Regions from separate parts of the Bradyrhizobium sp. CCBAU 21365 genome, predicted to be linked through region 2. Evidence: riboswitches for the same ligand, from Rfam matches in the RefSeq annotation. Region 2 holds a riboswitch; the other holds the start of a gene.

Region 1 (7,561 bases), 450 kb from region 2:
CCATCGACGGTTTGATACGAACGAACCCCTCTTGTCGAAATTCGGCTGTGTGGGGCATACCCAGCATGGTGAAACTTGTGGTCCGGGAGTTATTGCTAGGCAAGAGGCCGGCCCTCCTTAGTATGTTGATCTGGGCATCCGAGGCCGTATGGGGACAGAAGACCCAGTGGTCGGCTATGAAACGCTCGTCCTCGGGAATGAAATTTGTGAGCTCCGACAGCGCAGCCCCGGCGGACGAGGATGGCCCGGCTTGCGAAGGTCCGGCCTGAGACGGTCCAGCCTGCGATGACCCGGCTTCCACATTCTGCCAAATTAGATCAGGATCAAACTCTGGGAGTTCCGCGATGGCTTGAGCGATCGGCTGCTGCGAGCCTGGCTGTGGAGAGCTTTCTCTGGCGGCCACCAATGGCCCGGGGGAGGGCGCAGCCGGCGCATATAGATCATCCTCCCGATCCAACAGTGATGAATAGGGATGCCCCGACTCCAAATATTGCGAATAGGGATGCCGGGCGTCCAGATATGGCGAGTAGGCTTTGCCCTGCTGCACGGGAGATCCCGCAGCAGGTGGCAGAGCACTATCTTCGACCTCGCGCAGCTGGTGCTCAAAGCCCGCTGGACCCGCGGGCGCTGATGGTGAATCGGGCTGCGGGCTTGTGTTCGTTGGGCTGATTGAGTTGAAATCCATCCTGCTCCTCCTTTGAAAGTTTGGCTCGAGCCATAGTTCGACGAAGGCCATTTGCATTGCGACCTCCAGAGAACTGTTTCGAAGGCTCGTGTGGAGTGCACCCTCCGAGCCGCCGGCAGAGCATCGGGTGTTCGATGTGCATCTCCATTAAGATGGATAGGCGGCATCGCCCTCTAGACATCCGCTCTCTCATGCTAAGAGAGTTAGCTTTCGAGAAGCTGACGAGCGTCAAGAGGATTCGCAATGAGCCAATGGAGAAGGCATTGACCTTCGCCACAAGCTGCTTCGCATTTTCAATTCATCTCTGCTTGGCGCAGACTTGCGCACGATGCTGTCCTGACGCGGCGCGTCCCCTGCAGTATCTCTCCAGCAGGCGGTCGAGGCTCATCCTGGTGTCGATCAGGATCTGATATGCCAGGATGAGGATGCCGGCCCTTCGCTGGACCGTGGCATGCCTAGCCGTCGCATGCCGGGCTATCGCTTGCAGGGCCATTGCAGGCCGGACCCCACGCTCGACCCTTGCAGCCGGACCGTCTCAGCCAGGTCCTTCCGAAGCCGCACCACCAGAACTGTCCGAGTTCCATATGTTGGACGGACGTCTCGCCAAGGATTACTGGGTTTTCATTGGCCAAACAGCCACAGGCGCTCAGATCGATATGCTGGAGTGCAGCGGAGTGAGACCGAGCAAGGACCGCCACAAAGGTTTTCACTCTTCTCGGGGTGCCCACACAGCCGAACGCAGAGCAGAGGGCTTCATTCGTCTCACGCCATCGCTGGACTCGATCCCTTGGCCCGAAGCCGGCTGAAGATCGGCCTGCGGACTCTGGGGAAGATCGGCCTCCCCACTAGCAACCATGGCTCGCGCCTCGGCAGGGCCATGTCTCTGGCGCCGACAGATTGAAATTGCGGACGGCAACGGCAGTCGGTGACGGCCCCCGGCCGGCGAAAAATTGCCAAGCTCCCACTTTAAGGCCCAATCGATCAGTGCAGAGACCTGGTCACGTCAAGATAGATGCACGGCGAGAGACAAACGATCACCAGTGCGCCCTCTTCTCACTTTTGCCTTCTCCGCCCTGCACTTTATATGAACCGACGCCGCGGAGTCGGCCACCTTGACCATCACGCGTGATTGTCACGTACACAGCCGCCGGCCCGCAGCATTCAAGTCAGGTTTTTCCGCGTCCCTTTGGCTAAGGTGCGTAAAACAGTTTCCGTCCGCCCTTCCCAAAAGGACGGCTAGCGTGCAACCAATTCTTCTTAAGCCGCATTGCAGGCGGCCTTAGCGCAAACCGCGTGGACATCGGTTACGTCGCGCGCCTCGTGAAACCGGGATTGAGTTCATTTGCGCATCGGCACATCAACGGGCGCAGTTTTCTTCGATCGGTTGCCCGATACCGCGCTGCCTCTGCTCATCCCAGCCGGAGCGTTTTTGATGAACTCCGATACTGGCGGACACCTTAGGTGTGCTCAACACCTCCACTTTGGCACGTCCATCCCAAAGGCCCGCGACCATGATTTCGAGCGGCATAGATCAAGGTCCGCTGCGGCCCCGCAAGCAGCGGCAGAGCCGACTTTCGCAAACGTCCGAAAATGCGGGGGCGCTCCAAAGCGCCGTTCCGTCTGGCTACGTCCGGCCGAAAGCTGCCCACACCCCGTCTTCGCCGTCCCAGCTGCCGCGGCTCGCCGCCTTGGAGTACTCGGTGGCGCGCTGCTCGAAGAAATTAGCGTGCTCGACGCCATTGAGAATCTCGACGAGCCAAGGCAGCGGATGCGCCTTGAGCTGGGTGAACCCGCCCTCCTTGGCTTCGAAGAAGCCGAAGACCGGGGCAATCCGCAACTGGGTCAGTCGCCAGTCGGCGACATAGCGGACGTAAGTGTGGATCTGCTCAGGCCTCATGCCCTCGATCTTGCCGAGGCCGAAGGCGAGGTCGACGAAATTCTCCTCCAGCTTCACCATGGTTTTGGCGACGTCGACGATATCGTCACGGACGGAGCGCGTCACCGCGCCGGTTTCTCGGTTCCATTCGTGAAACAGCTTGATAATGCCCTCACAATGCAGGCTCTCGTCGCGAACCGACCAGCTTACGATCTGTCCCATGCCGTTCATCTTGTTGTGGCGGGGGAAATTGAGCAGCATCGCGAAGCTCGCGAACAACGCCATGCCTTCGGTGAAGGCGCCGAACATCGCCAAGGTCCTGGCGACATCGGCTACTGTGTCGACGCCGAACTCGTGCATGTAGTCCGCCTTGGCACGCATCTCGGAATAGCCGCGAAATGCCTCGAACTCGGTCTTGGGCATGCCGAGCGTTTTGAGCAGCAGCGCATAGGCGTCGATGTGGACCGTCTCCATATTAGTGAAGGCCGCCATCATCATCTGGACGGTGAGCGGCTGGAAGATCGGGATGTAGCGCTTAAGATAGTTATCGCCGACTTCGATGTCCGATTGGGTGAAGAAACGGAAGATCTGAGTGAGCAGCGCGCGCTCACTGTCGGTAACGCGGTCCGATGCCCAATCCTTGAGGTCGGCACCAAGCGGCACCTCCTCGCCCATCCAATGGGTCTGCTGCTGGCGCTTCCAGAACTCGTAAGCCCAGGCGTAGCGATCGACGTCATAGCTGCCGGTCGAGTCGAGGAGGCCGACGCACCGTTTGCCGATCAGTGTGCGCGGATCGACGGATGAGAGATCGATCACTGACATGCGAGGCACTCCTCATAGTCAGTGTGCCGCTGCGGCTGCGGCGGCGCCGCGTTGTCGCCGTCAGCGATGTTGCCGGCGAACGCCGCGCGCGAGATCGATTTTGAACGGCAGTAGTAGAGGCTCTTCACCCCGCGCTTCCATGCCGTCCAATGCAGCATGTGAAGGTCCCACTTATCGACGTCGGCCGGCAGATAGAGGTTAATCGACTGGCTCTGGCAAATGAACGCGGCGCGGTCGGCGGCAAGCTCGACGATCCAGCGCTGGTCGATTTCGAAGGCGGTGCGAAAGACCGCTTTTTCGTGTTCCGACAGGGTGTCGAGATGGGCGACTGAACCCTCGTGCGCGATGATCGACTGCCAGGTCGCCGAAGTATCTGCGCCCTTGGCGGCCAGCAGCTTGGCGAGATGCGGATTACGCACCGAGATGGCACCGGACAAGGTCTTATGGGTGTAGATGTTGGCCGGGATCGGCTCGACGCAAGCGCTAGTCCCGCCGCAGATGATGCTGATCGAGGCGGTTGGCGCGATCGCGATCTTATGGCTGAAGCGCGCCATCACACCGCGTTCCAGTGCATCCGGGCACGGCCCACGCTCGCGCGCGAGCGTCACGGATGCCGCGTCGGCATCGCGACGGATTTTCCGGAACATGTTCAGATTGAACGACTTGGCCACGACACTTTCCATCGGAATGCCCTTGGCCTGCAGGAACGAATGGAAGCCCATGACGCCGAGGCCGACGGAGCGCTCACGCAAGGCGGCGTAGCGGGCACGCTTCATGCCGTCCGGCGCCACCGTGATGAAGTGGGTCAGCACGTTGTCGAGGAAGCGCATGACGTCCTCGATGAAGCCTGGCTTCTCATTCCACTGATCCCAGGTCTCGAGGTTGAGCGACGACAGGCAGCACACCGCGGTGCGCTCCTCGCCGCGATGATCGATGCCGGTCGGCAGGGTAATTTCGCTGCACAGGTTGGAGGTAGAGACCTTGAGGCCGAGCTCGCGCTGGTGCTTGGGGAGCGACCGGTTCACGGTGTCAATAAACAACAAGTAAGGCTCGCCGGTCTGCAGCCGGTTCTCCAGGATGCGTTGCCACAGTTGGCGGGCGTCGATCTCGCGGATGACATCGTTGGTCCTCGGGCTGCGCAGAGCGAACGCGGTGCCGGCGCCCACGGCACGCATGAACGCGTCGGTAACGTTGATCCCGTGGTGCAGGTTGAGACTCTTGCGGTTGAAGTCGCCGGACGCCTTGCGAATCTCGAGGAACTCCTCGATCTCGGGATGGTGGATATCGAGATAGACCGCCGCAGAGCCGCGCCGCAACGAGCCCTGGCTGATCGCCAATGTCAGGCCGTCCATGACGTGGATGAACGGGATGATACCCGAGGTAACGCCGCCCTTCACCTTCTCGCCGATCGAGCGAACGTTGCCCCAGTAGGTGCCGATGCCGCCGCCGTTAGAGGCAAGCCAGACATTCTCGTTCCAGGTGCCGACGATGCCTTCGAGCGAGTCCGACACCGAGTTAAGGAAGCATGAGATCGGCAGACCGCGCGTGGTGCCGCCGTTGGACAGCACCGGTGTGGCCGGCATGAACCACAGCCGAGACATCGCATCATAGAGACGTTGGGCATGCGCAACATCATCCGCGAAGGCGCAAGACACCCGCGCGAACATGTCCTGGAGCAATTCGCCGGCGAGCAGGTAACGGTCGGTCACCGTCAGCTTGCCGAACGGCGTCAACAGGTCGTCGCGCGTCCGATCGAGCTTGAGATCGGCCCGCCTTGGCGATGGAGCAAGGGGGCGCGGCAGCGGAGCCGGCGATGGCAAGACAAGACCCGACTCAGGCGGGGTAGGCCTTGCCTGCGCTGGGCGCGGCTGCACATGCGGCGGCTCAATGAGATGACCCTGCTGATCGAAATTGTAAGACGGCGACATCGGCAACCCCGCGATGTTGGGCGCGGGCCGGCGCGGACGACTTGCGAGGAATCCGGGCAAATGTCCCCGGCTGCAAGCGACCCACCGGGACACCCCGCCCGAGGACTTTCATTCGGTCGCGGCAGGTCTCCTGGCTCGCGGGTCACTGCGGCCATCGGCCTTCCCGGCGCTGTGTCGCGCCAGTGACCATGATGACAACCGCTCGCCGCTTACAGTTGCGGGGGCAGCCCCGGAGTTGCCGTTTTGGCGCACCGGGTTCCCTCTTAGCTTCCACCCTACAAGATGTGGGGAACGGAAGACCGTGACTGACTATAGATAGGTCTACGCGCCGGGATTCGTCAATTGGAGAGATCAAGATTTAGAAGGCAAAAACATACCGACCGCCCGGACCACTCTATCGCCGCTGTCACTTCTTGCTGCAGAGATGCCTTGGGCTGCCTTTCAGTTTCCGTTAAGCTTGCGCATAGTCGAGGAAATTCTGACCCACGTGTCGCATTGATGCGATCTATGAAACCGCGCGTCAGCAGAGAGGGAATTCGGCAAGGCGCTCTCCGATCTGAATCGCAGCGCTCGCCGCGACAAATGGCATCTGGACGAATCGTTATCCATCGTCGGCGAACAACATTGGCCCTGGCGCGCCTTCGACCAGAATGGCCTTGTTTTTCGACGTCTTGATCCAGCGCCGAAGAGACTCGCGCGCTGCACAGTGGTCCTTAACTGTCAGGGCTCCAGCGCAACGTGCAAGCCCTCGTTGCTTTCAACATGAACGTAACGGGGTCCAATCGGCCGTCCCCTGCCGCTGGCGACGGTGACAACGTCTTCCAGAGGCGTGGCCCGCGCATCCGCCTCTGGGCGAGACAAGATCAGATCCGCATGCAACAGCCCTTCTGATTCGAGGCCGGTCGCATCCACGCCAAGGGCCGCCAAGCTGGCCAAACAACTTTCAAACTCTTCAGCATCGCGAAAGCGACGCTGGATAAACGTCGCGCCGGTAAGACGTTCTGTCACAAGACCACGCTTTGCAAACGCTTCGGCCAACGATTCAAATGGGAACATTCGTAGCACAAAGGAGATGATCCATGGTTGCTTCTCTGTCGCATCGAGAATCTCGCTGAACGTCTTCTCGGTAACGTAGCCGATGCATCCGGTTGACATGATAACATCCACGGAGCGGAGAATGCGCGCGCTATCCGTCGATAGCGCCTCCTTTTCAAGGTCAGCGACGATGCCCTGCTCCAAGAGGCCAACACTCTTTGCATAGCTGATCGCCTGTACCGACACGTCGAGGCCGATAAAGCGCGCCAACCCGACATCAGGCCAGGCTGCATAAAAATTGCGATCGAGACTCACCAGTGTTTCAGAACTGATCGCCCTCATCTCACGCCGGGCGTAGCGGTGACGCAAGCCCCCGAAGGTCAGCGGAAAGCGATGCACTGCTGCGTTGATGCCGTATGAACATCCAACGTCGAGCACGACGGGCTTAAGGCCGGTTGCCGAAGCTTTCGCTGCCAGGATTTGGCGCACAACCGGCTCAGCCACGTCCGGAATCATATAATCTAGGTCTCCGAGGATCGAGAAATATGCCCTCGGATCATCAGAAGCATAAATATTATGGAATATAGCTTTAGACCGATTAATACGCGAAAAATCCATCCGCAACACAGTTCCTCCCATCTCATTTGCAAGCGAGTCGACGACAGTGCCTTCGTACTCGCCCGCACTTTGGTATACAGGTCGGTCTTACACCCGCCGATGCGACAGCAGAAGCGGCAAGCGGACAAGAGCATCCGCCTGCGTAAGATTTTCATGAAACTGGTCCCGCACCGATGAACAGCCGCTGGAGATACATTCGGCCGAGTTGAGAGCGGGTCGAGGCAACGGCAGGCAACATGAGAAGAACCGTTTCTGTCGCGTGATAAGATTGGCAGCATTCGTGAGCGCGAATCGGCCAGCACCTTAGAGAAGCGAGCTGACCGAAAGCTGACGAGCGTTCGTTACCCGATGACCGCGGCAGGTTTCCATTTAGGAAGAAGCATCGGCCTCCAACTTGGGACGAATTTTGGTGTCGATCCTGTCGTGAAAATAGCAGGTATACTCATCCGATCTCGGAGGCTGCATCTTGAAGAAAGTGCTATGTGTTCCTGTTTTCACCTGCCTGACGTCGCCAGGACGCTCGGCGCGCCGCTGACGCTGCCATCGACGCCTTACAGTTACATGTTCTGGATCAGGACCTCGCGACCGCACTACAGG
Region 2 (7,561 bases):
CGGCCAGCGCGACATCCGCGCCCGATGATCACTTGCAGCCGGTCCCTTCGCAAACAGCACGGCCGGGGTCCGGCTGGTCCCGTGACGTGAACGTCGCGCGGGCAATTGGCAATACCGCTCGACCAGCGCCCCAGTGATATTACGTAATATGAGTGCCCCTTACGTCCACCGACCGACCGCGATCGATCGTTGCGGCACTGCTGGACCTCTTCTTGCCCGGAAGAGGGCAGGACCTTCATCGCGATCCAAAGTGCGATGCGTACGTTGCCGGCATGCCCTACCAATCTTGGCTTTAGGGCCGCTATCGCCATCAACAACGCGGATATTTTGAGCCAGCGCAAAGCCTATCCGCCGCGTGTCCGGTAATCGGTTGGCCAGGGAAGAAAGGCACTCTGAATGCGACCGGACTTGGCACAAGCCTACGGGCAGCAACGGCTGCCGCGCTACACCAGCTATCCGACGGCCCCCCATTTCTCAGCTTCGATTTGCGAATCCGACTATCAAATGTGGCTCAAGTCGTTGGGCGCGCAGCAATCCGCATCGATCTACGTGCACGTGCCGTTTTGTCGACGCACGTGCTGGTATTGTGGCTGCCACACTTCTGTCACGAAGCGCCAGGAGCCGATCTCGTTCTATGCAGCGGGACTGCGGACCGAAGCTTACCTCGTTGCAGAAACCCTTGGCCGACGGCAACCGATCACTCATATCCACTTCGGGGGCGGCACCCCGACGATCATGACACCTGAAACGTTCGCTGATCTGGTCGGTTCGTTGCGCCATTCATTCGCGGTCCTGCCTGATGCCGAGATCGCCGTAGAGATCGATCCACGCATGTTGAGCGAGCCGATGGCCGAGGCTCTTGGCTATTGCGGGGTCAACCGGGCGAGCCTTGGTGTCCAGAGCTTCGATCCAGTTGTTCAGCAGGGCATCAACCGTCTGCAGAGCTTCGGACAGACCGCGACCTCGGTCGATCGGTTGCGCCGTGCCGGCGTCGAACGTATCAATTTCGACCTGCTCTATGGCCTGCCCCGGCAGACGGTCGCTTCGTGCCTGGATACCGTCGCCAGATGCCTCGAGCTTCATCCGGACCGGTTTTCGGCCTTTGGCTACGCGCATATTCCTTCCTTCAAGAAGCATCAACGTCTGATCGATGCGTCCACCCTGCCCGACAGCATTGCGCGCCACGTCCAATCCGAAACGATCACGGAAGCTTTGGTTGATGCGGGATATGTCCGCGTCGGAATCGATCACTTCGCCCTACCGGACGACAATCTCGCCCTGGCGAGCCAGGAAGGCAGGTTGAGGCGCAATTTCCAGGGCTACACTGACGATAGCGCGGACACCTTGATTGGTCTGGGCGCCAGCGCCATCGGCCGTATGCAACAGGGCTTTGTCGCGAACGCCGTCCCGACGAAGGACTACCTCGCTCGCATCAGCGAGGATCGGCTGGCCATCGCAAAGGGCTATTTACTGACTGACGACGATCGCTTCCACGCCGAGATTATCGAACGAATCATGTGCGATTTGACAGTCGATCTTTCCGAGACATCCCGTCGTTACGGCCGGGATCCAAGCTTGGCCGTCGTTGATCGTTCTCGCCTCGACGGCCTTATCGCCGATGGCGTCGTGGTGATGGATGATAGCCGGCTTTCGATAGCCGGTGGCGCAGAGTTCCTGGCCCGGAGCGTCGCATCGATCTTCGACGCTCACCTTACTCGGAGCGGGGCTACACATAGTCTGGCGGTCTAAACCAGACGAAGCCGAACCGAGCCGTTTCAGATCCGAGTTCGACATCACCAAACCGGTTTATGCTCTGGATCGCGAGCAGTCGCGGCGATCAAGAGCACGCTGATCGGCATCCCGTTCGCCGGCTCTTCGTCGAGCCGCACAAGATTTCCAACAGAGGTTGGTATAAAAACTTGACTAGACCAATGACTAGCTGAAGCGGGATCAATAGCAAGCCGCAGATTGCATTGGTCACCACGATAAGATCCTTGCTGTGCGCGTTATCGTATGGTCCCGTTGATCGAGCCCATCGTTTCCGGCAGAAAAGCGTACCAACGTGCGCTTGGTGCCCGTCCATGATCGCCCGGCACGACCGCCCCACATTTCTCGGCCCTGCAGAGCGTTGCGAAACTACTCATAAGTGACAAACCTTGGTGTAGATTTCAAATCTAGGCTATATCGGCCGCATACCAGGGCATGATTGAGCTACGCTGAGCTTGCGCCTTAACTGGGGTCAGATTTCGGCGGATGTCCCCGCCGTAATCGAACCATCGGCGCCCTCCTTCCGCCGATGGAAGTCAGCACGTTGCCTAGCAGCGTCGCTCCTCCCGGACACACTTCCGCCCGGCCGCTAAAGGCGGCCGGGCCTTTTTCTGCTCACCAATGCCTCCCACAATTATCGAGCCCGCAAATCGTTGACAGGCGACCGGCCTTCTCGACGAAAGACCAGACCAGGTCAACGGTCGGCTGGAGTGGATGCAGCGCGTAGTTCGCGGGCGGCGGAGACCATGTTCACCAGCGCCGGGCGAACCTCCTCCCATTTGCGCGTCTTCAGACCGCAATCCGGATTGATCCAAAGTTGCGAATCCTGCAGCCGCTTTCGAGCCAAAGCCACGAGCTCTTTCATCTCGCTCGACTCGGGCACGCGCGGAGAATGGATATCGTACACACCCGGCCCGATTTGATTTGGATATTTGTAGTTCCGAAACGCGTCGAGCAGCTCCATTTTCGACCGCGAAGTCTCGATCGAGATGACATCCGCGTCCATTGCAGCAATCGCATCGATGATGTCGTTGAATTCCGAGTAGCACATGTGGGTATGGATCTGGGTTTGATCGGCGACGCCCGATGAGCAGATGCGGAAGCAATCCCCGGCCCACTCGAGATAAGCCGTCCACTCCGATCGGCGCGGCGGCAATCCTTCGCGCAGCGCAGCCTCGTCGATCTGGATCATGGCTGCACCAGCATTTTCGAGATCGCCGACTTCGTCTCGGATCGCGAGCGCAATTTGACGACAGACCTCGGCTCGGGGAATATCATCGCGAACAAACGACCAGTTCAAGATCGTCACTGGTCCGGTCAACATCGCCTTCATCGGCTTCTTGGTTAGCGATTGCGCGTACCGCCACCACCCCACGGTGATCGGCTTCGGCCGTGAGACATCGCCAAACAAGATCGGCGGCCGGACACAGCGCGAGCCATAGGATTGTACCCAGCCATTTTTGGTAAATGCGAAGCCGGCGAGTTGTTCGCCGAAGTACTGCACCATGTCATTGCGCTCAAACTCGCCGTGCACAAGCACGTCGAGGCCAATGTCCTCCTGCCAACGTACGGCACGCGCAGTCTCTTCCTTGAGGAACTCGTCGTATTGTCCGTCGTTCATCGTGCCTCGCGCGTGCGCTGCGCGGGCATTACGAACCTCTGCAGTCTGCGGAAACGATCCGATCGTCGTTGTCGGAAACGCCGGTAGTTTGAAGCGCTTGCGCTGGATCTCGGCACGGCTGGCAAATGGACTGGCGCGCCGGCGCGTGGCCTGGTTGATCGCTCTCATCCGGATGGCGACATCGGCATCTCGGATCTTTGGCGAAGTCCCACGATCGGTGGTGACGCGCTCCGACTGCGCAAGAGCGCCAGCAACATCCTGATCGCCTGCAAGAGCGCGCGCCAAGGTCGCAAGCTCGCGAATCTTCTGAACGGAGAATGCTAGCCAACCCTTGATGTCTGAAGCGAGCTCCGTCTCGAGTTCAACATCGACCGGCACGTGAAGCAGCGAACAGGATGGAGCGATTTGTATGCGATCTTTGCCCAGCTTCGCGATAGCGGGATCGAGCCGTTGGCGCAGTGCCGACAAATTCGTCCGCCACACATTGCGGCCGTCTATCGCGCCGAGTGACACGACGAGATCACTTCGCTTGGCGGTAATGATCTGGTCCAATAACGCTGGCGCCCGAACCAGGTCGACGTGCAGCCCGGCGACAGGTAGGCGCAAGGCGGTGGGAAGATTGTCGCCGAGGCCACCGAAATAGCTGGCGACCATGATCTTGATGGCCGGCCCTTCCTTGGCGAGCCGGTCATAGGCATGTAGCAAGGATTGTCTTGATTCCTCATCCAGATCAAGAACCAAGCAGGGCTCGTCGAACTGAACCCAATTTGCCCCGCGTTTGGCCAATTCCTGCAGAACCTCGATATAGACCTGTATCAGGTCATCCAGGAGTGACAGTGGCTGGAACGCAGGATCAGCACTCTTGCCTAGCTTTAGGAATGTGACCGGGCCGATCAGGACAGGGCGAGTCTGAAAGCCAAGGGCCTTGGCTTCCTCATACTCGTCGATAGGCTTGCGAGAGGACAGCCTGAAAGTCTGTCCGCGATGAAATTCCGGGACCATGTAATGGTAGTTGGTGTCGAACCACTTGGTCATCTCCTGCGCGGGTGCGCCATCGCCGCGAGATCCGTGGCCGCAACTCGCACCCCGGCCGTCGTATTGTGAACCGCGTGCCATGGCGAAATACGTCTTGAGGGAAACGGGCTCGGCTTTCGAGGCGTAGACTTCCGGGATGGCGCCGACCATGACACTGGTGTCGAGCACCTGATCGTACAACGAGAAGTCGTTCGACGGAATCACGGTGACACCGAGGGACTTCTGGCGCGCCCAGTTCGCGGCACGTAGGCCGGCTGCGTCCTCAAGCAACTGCTGTTCACTAATTCTTCCGGCCCAATAGCCTTCGAGTGCGACTTTGAGCTCGCGTCTTGGACCGATGCGCGGCGTTCCGAGCGTGGCAACCGGAAGGGAGAGAAGAGACATAGCGCTAACCCCATGTTGGGGGCAAAGGCCATGGCGGACGCAGGCAGGAGAAGTCGCCCGAGCGACGGCTGCTTGGCGCACCACCGGGACACCCCGCCCGTGGATGAATATTTTGTCGGGGCAGGTCTCCTGGCTCGCGGGTCATTGCCGCCGTCCGGCCTTCCCGAAGCCGCGCGGGCTTCAGTGACTTTGTTGGACAGTGGCTCACCGCTCACAGTTGCGGGGGCAGCGCCGGCATTGGCACCGGCTTCCCTCTTAGCTCCGGATCAAACGGAAACCGGAGAACCTCGACGACTTGGATTATCGGCAAGAGAACTCGGCCGTCAACCTCTCAAATTGGTGCTGCGACCTCTCTTACGCGAATGCTCCTCCGAGGCCACGCTTGATCGCGACGTAGAAGCCATCTCCAGTCATAGGATATCGGAATGACCATCTCGGAGACGCATTGGCGTCGGGCGGCGGGTCAGATCTGTGCACGAGACGAATGCGCCCAGCACGAAGAAGCTCACGGCGCCGCGCAAGACGCTTGTCATGCGGCCCGGCTTTTGAACGATTCATCGAGCACGCTTCGATGCGCCCTCCCTTCTCCATTAATAACCATGGATCAGTGGCGAATACGCGCAAGAGGTATTCGCTTAATCCAGCAGCGTGCTCAGCGGACGTGTCGATGTGCGACCAGCCAATCCTGGTAGGCGTCACGCCGACGTTTTGGTGATACTGGCCAAAGCAAGCATATTGAATCACCACAACCAAAAGAGACCCTCGCAATGAAAATGGCTGTTTGGAGCGCCCTCGGCGTCTTTGCTGCTGCCGTCTTTACTGTCGGTCTGTTCGGCTGGATGGCAAGGCCTTTTATGAGCCGCCCCGTCAGACAGATGCTCTCGGAAGTGTTGAGTAGTTCGAGCCGAAGCTAGCAAGACCTGAGGCTTCCCTCTTGCCGGTCGACACGGCTGCGTGGAAGCGCAGCTCCTTGAATGTTGACTGCAATGACGAGCAGGTAGACGACGGCCCCTAACGTTGCGCGAGCGGAGAATGCCACGTCTCGTCCCCTGCTTGATCCGTGAAGTTCCTTAACATCGATTCCAAATCGCCCGCCGCTGAAGGGCGGCTCCGCGTTGGTGTAGGCCGCAAAGTGCCAAGCACAACAGGCTGGGGCGCCCTCGACATTCGTAGTAGCGGCAACGCCCCCGGATCACACGGATCGATGGCGGCATACCTGCTCCCAATTGTCGTCAAGACTCTGGCAGCGAGGCATTCGCCCGCTGTCGAAGATTCAGTGCGTGACAAGAATCATTCACGGAAGTCGTGGCGAATAGGCTGAATGGTAACATTAGAACGTGCGTAGGTCGGTAAGTCGACAAAGACAGCACAAATCTGCCGCGAACTGCCGGTTATTGCCTGGCACGAACAATGCAAGTCCTCATCATGTCCAGGCTTCTCCTCCTGGGCAGGTCCAGCATTGCAAATTGAGGCTTTGGCTGACCACTGAAGTTAGCGGCGCGTGACATCGAGGGACGGCGCCTGCTCGCGCGGGACATCGGCAGGCGCCTGCGTCACGTTGCCGCTAACTTCTTGCGATCTGCGCAAAGCACGCTGAGGAAGACGTGCCGCTTTGGATTGACGTGTGGATGATAACCAGATGAGCCGGAAGCAATGAAGAAAAAGTCTGGAAAGCGCGTGCTTTGGTTCTGTATCGCTCGGTCGCTGATCTGCCTGGCCGGGCTGGCGGCGACGAGCAACAATGTTCGCGCCAACGACCACACGCTTGTCGAAAGGGTCAAGTCAACGTGGCGAGCGCAAGATGGTGAGACTATAGAACAAATCATTTCCAAGGTCTCGAAGGTGGCTCACTTTGTGCCTCGATCGTGGGGAGTCGCTGAAGGAATTGACCGAACAGAGTACGTTTATTTTTCATGGACCAGGCACCCGGACAACAGATCAGACGAACAGTACGCTATCACTTGGAAGATCGCGACTGACGGGACGATTAAACTTGCATCGACATATGCAAAGCCGATTGAATTGGGCTGGCGCGCCTTGGCGCTCTCGTTGATCGCCAGTGAGGTTACAGATGGCGAAAGGGACGCGAATCTTCACTTTCTGCATGATCCGGCCAACTTCAACTTCGTGACGACTGCGCAAGGCAAGCTCGGCAATCTTCTGCGGCACGGCCGCTGCCATATCATTGAACCCGTTGTAGTGGATTACGTGTCGAAACCCAATGCCAAGCCGACCGAGAAGGGCGATCTGTGGCGCGTTCTGCTTTTGGTGAACTGTAACATCCCAGGCCCCCATTATTTTACCCACAACGGCGTCATCACTTTCGAGAAGAGCGAGGGACAAGATTGGGAGCCGCAATCTTCCTTCGCTAAGCGTATCGCGGCCTATCCTCCAGGCTCCTGGTTCGATCGGATAGAGCCAAGTGAACGGGAAGCAATAGAGAGGGCGCGAAAGGCCTCGGCCAATGGTCACACAAAGCAAGATCGCGGCGCAGCTCCTTGACGCTGAGCGCCTCGGAGTAGCAGCAAAGCACACGCGTTCGGAAGCGCTGACTTGTCCTGTAACGTTTTTGCGACAAACCGCCAGCCTCTCGCAGCTCGTCATAGGGCAGTACCGTTGCTCTCGGCCCATTCCGCGAAGCAAGCGATGCCTTGACCAGGCGCGCACGTGCCAGCTTACGAGAGCCGGTTAGCCCTCCCCGCTCACATGCAGCGAGCGGACGCCAATCTGCGACGCGGCCAGCTCTAGATCCAT

The links. Region 2 has a riboswitch for cobalamin ahead of metE (5-methyltetrahydropteroyltriglutamate--homocysteine S-methyltransferase). Riboswitches for the same ligand answer to the same signal wherever they lie in the genome.
Region 1: linked by a shared signal. The riboswitch ahead of XI02_RS10310 (ribonucleoside-diphosphate reductase subunit alpha) and the one ahead of metE (5-methyltetrahydropteroyltriglutamate--homocysteine S-methyltransferase) in region 2 are both predicted to bind cobalamin.

Annotation. Positions count from the first base shown of each region.
Region 1 covers NZ_CP030036.1:2,186,609-2,194,169, reverse strand. Annotated here, with positions in the region: gene XI02_RS10325 (hypothetical protein) at 1-742, opposite strand, end outside; gene XI02_RS10320 (hypothetical protein) at 2,043-2,213, opposite strand; gene XI02_RS10315 (ribonucleotide-diphosphate reductase subunit beta) at 2,310-3,383, opposite strand; gene XI02_RS10310 (ribonucleoside-diphosphate reductase subunit alpha) at 3,374-5,203, opposite strand; cobalamin riboswitch at 5,414-5,630, opposite strand; gene XI02_RS10305 (hypothetical protein) at 6,032-6,964, opposite strand.
Region 2 covers NZ_CP030036.1:2,641,250-2,648,810, reverse strand. Annotated here, with positions in the region: gene hemN (oxygen-independent coproporphyrinogen III oxidase) at 397-1,749, shown strand; gene metE (5-methyltetrahydropteroyltriglutamate--homocysteine S-methyltransferase) at 2,462-4,807, opposite strand; cobalamin riboswitch at 4,909-5,112, opposite strand; gene XI02_RS12120 (hypothetical protein) at 6,461-7,309, shown strand.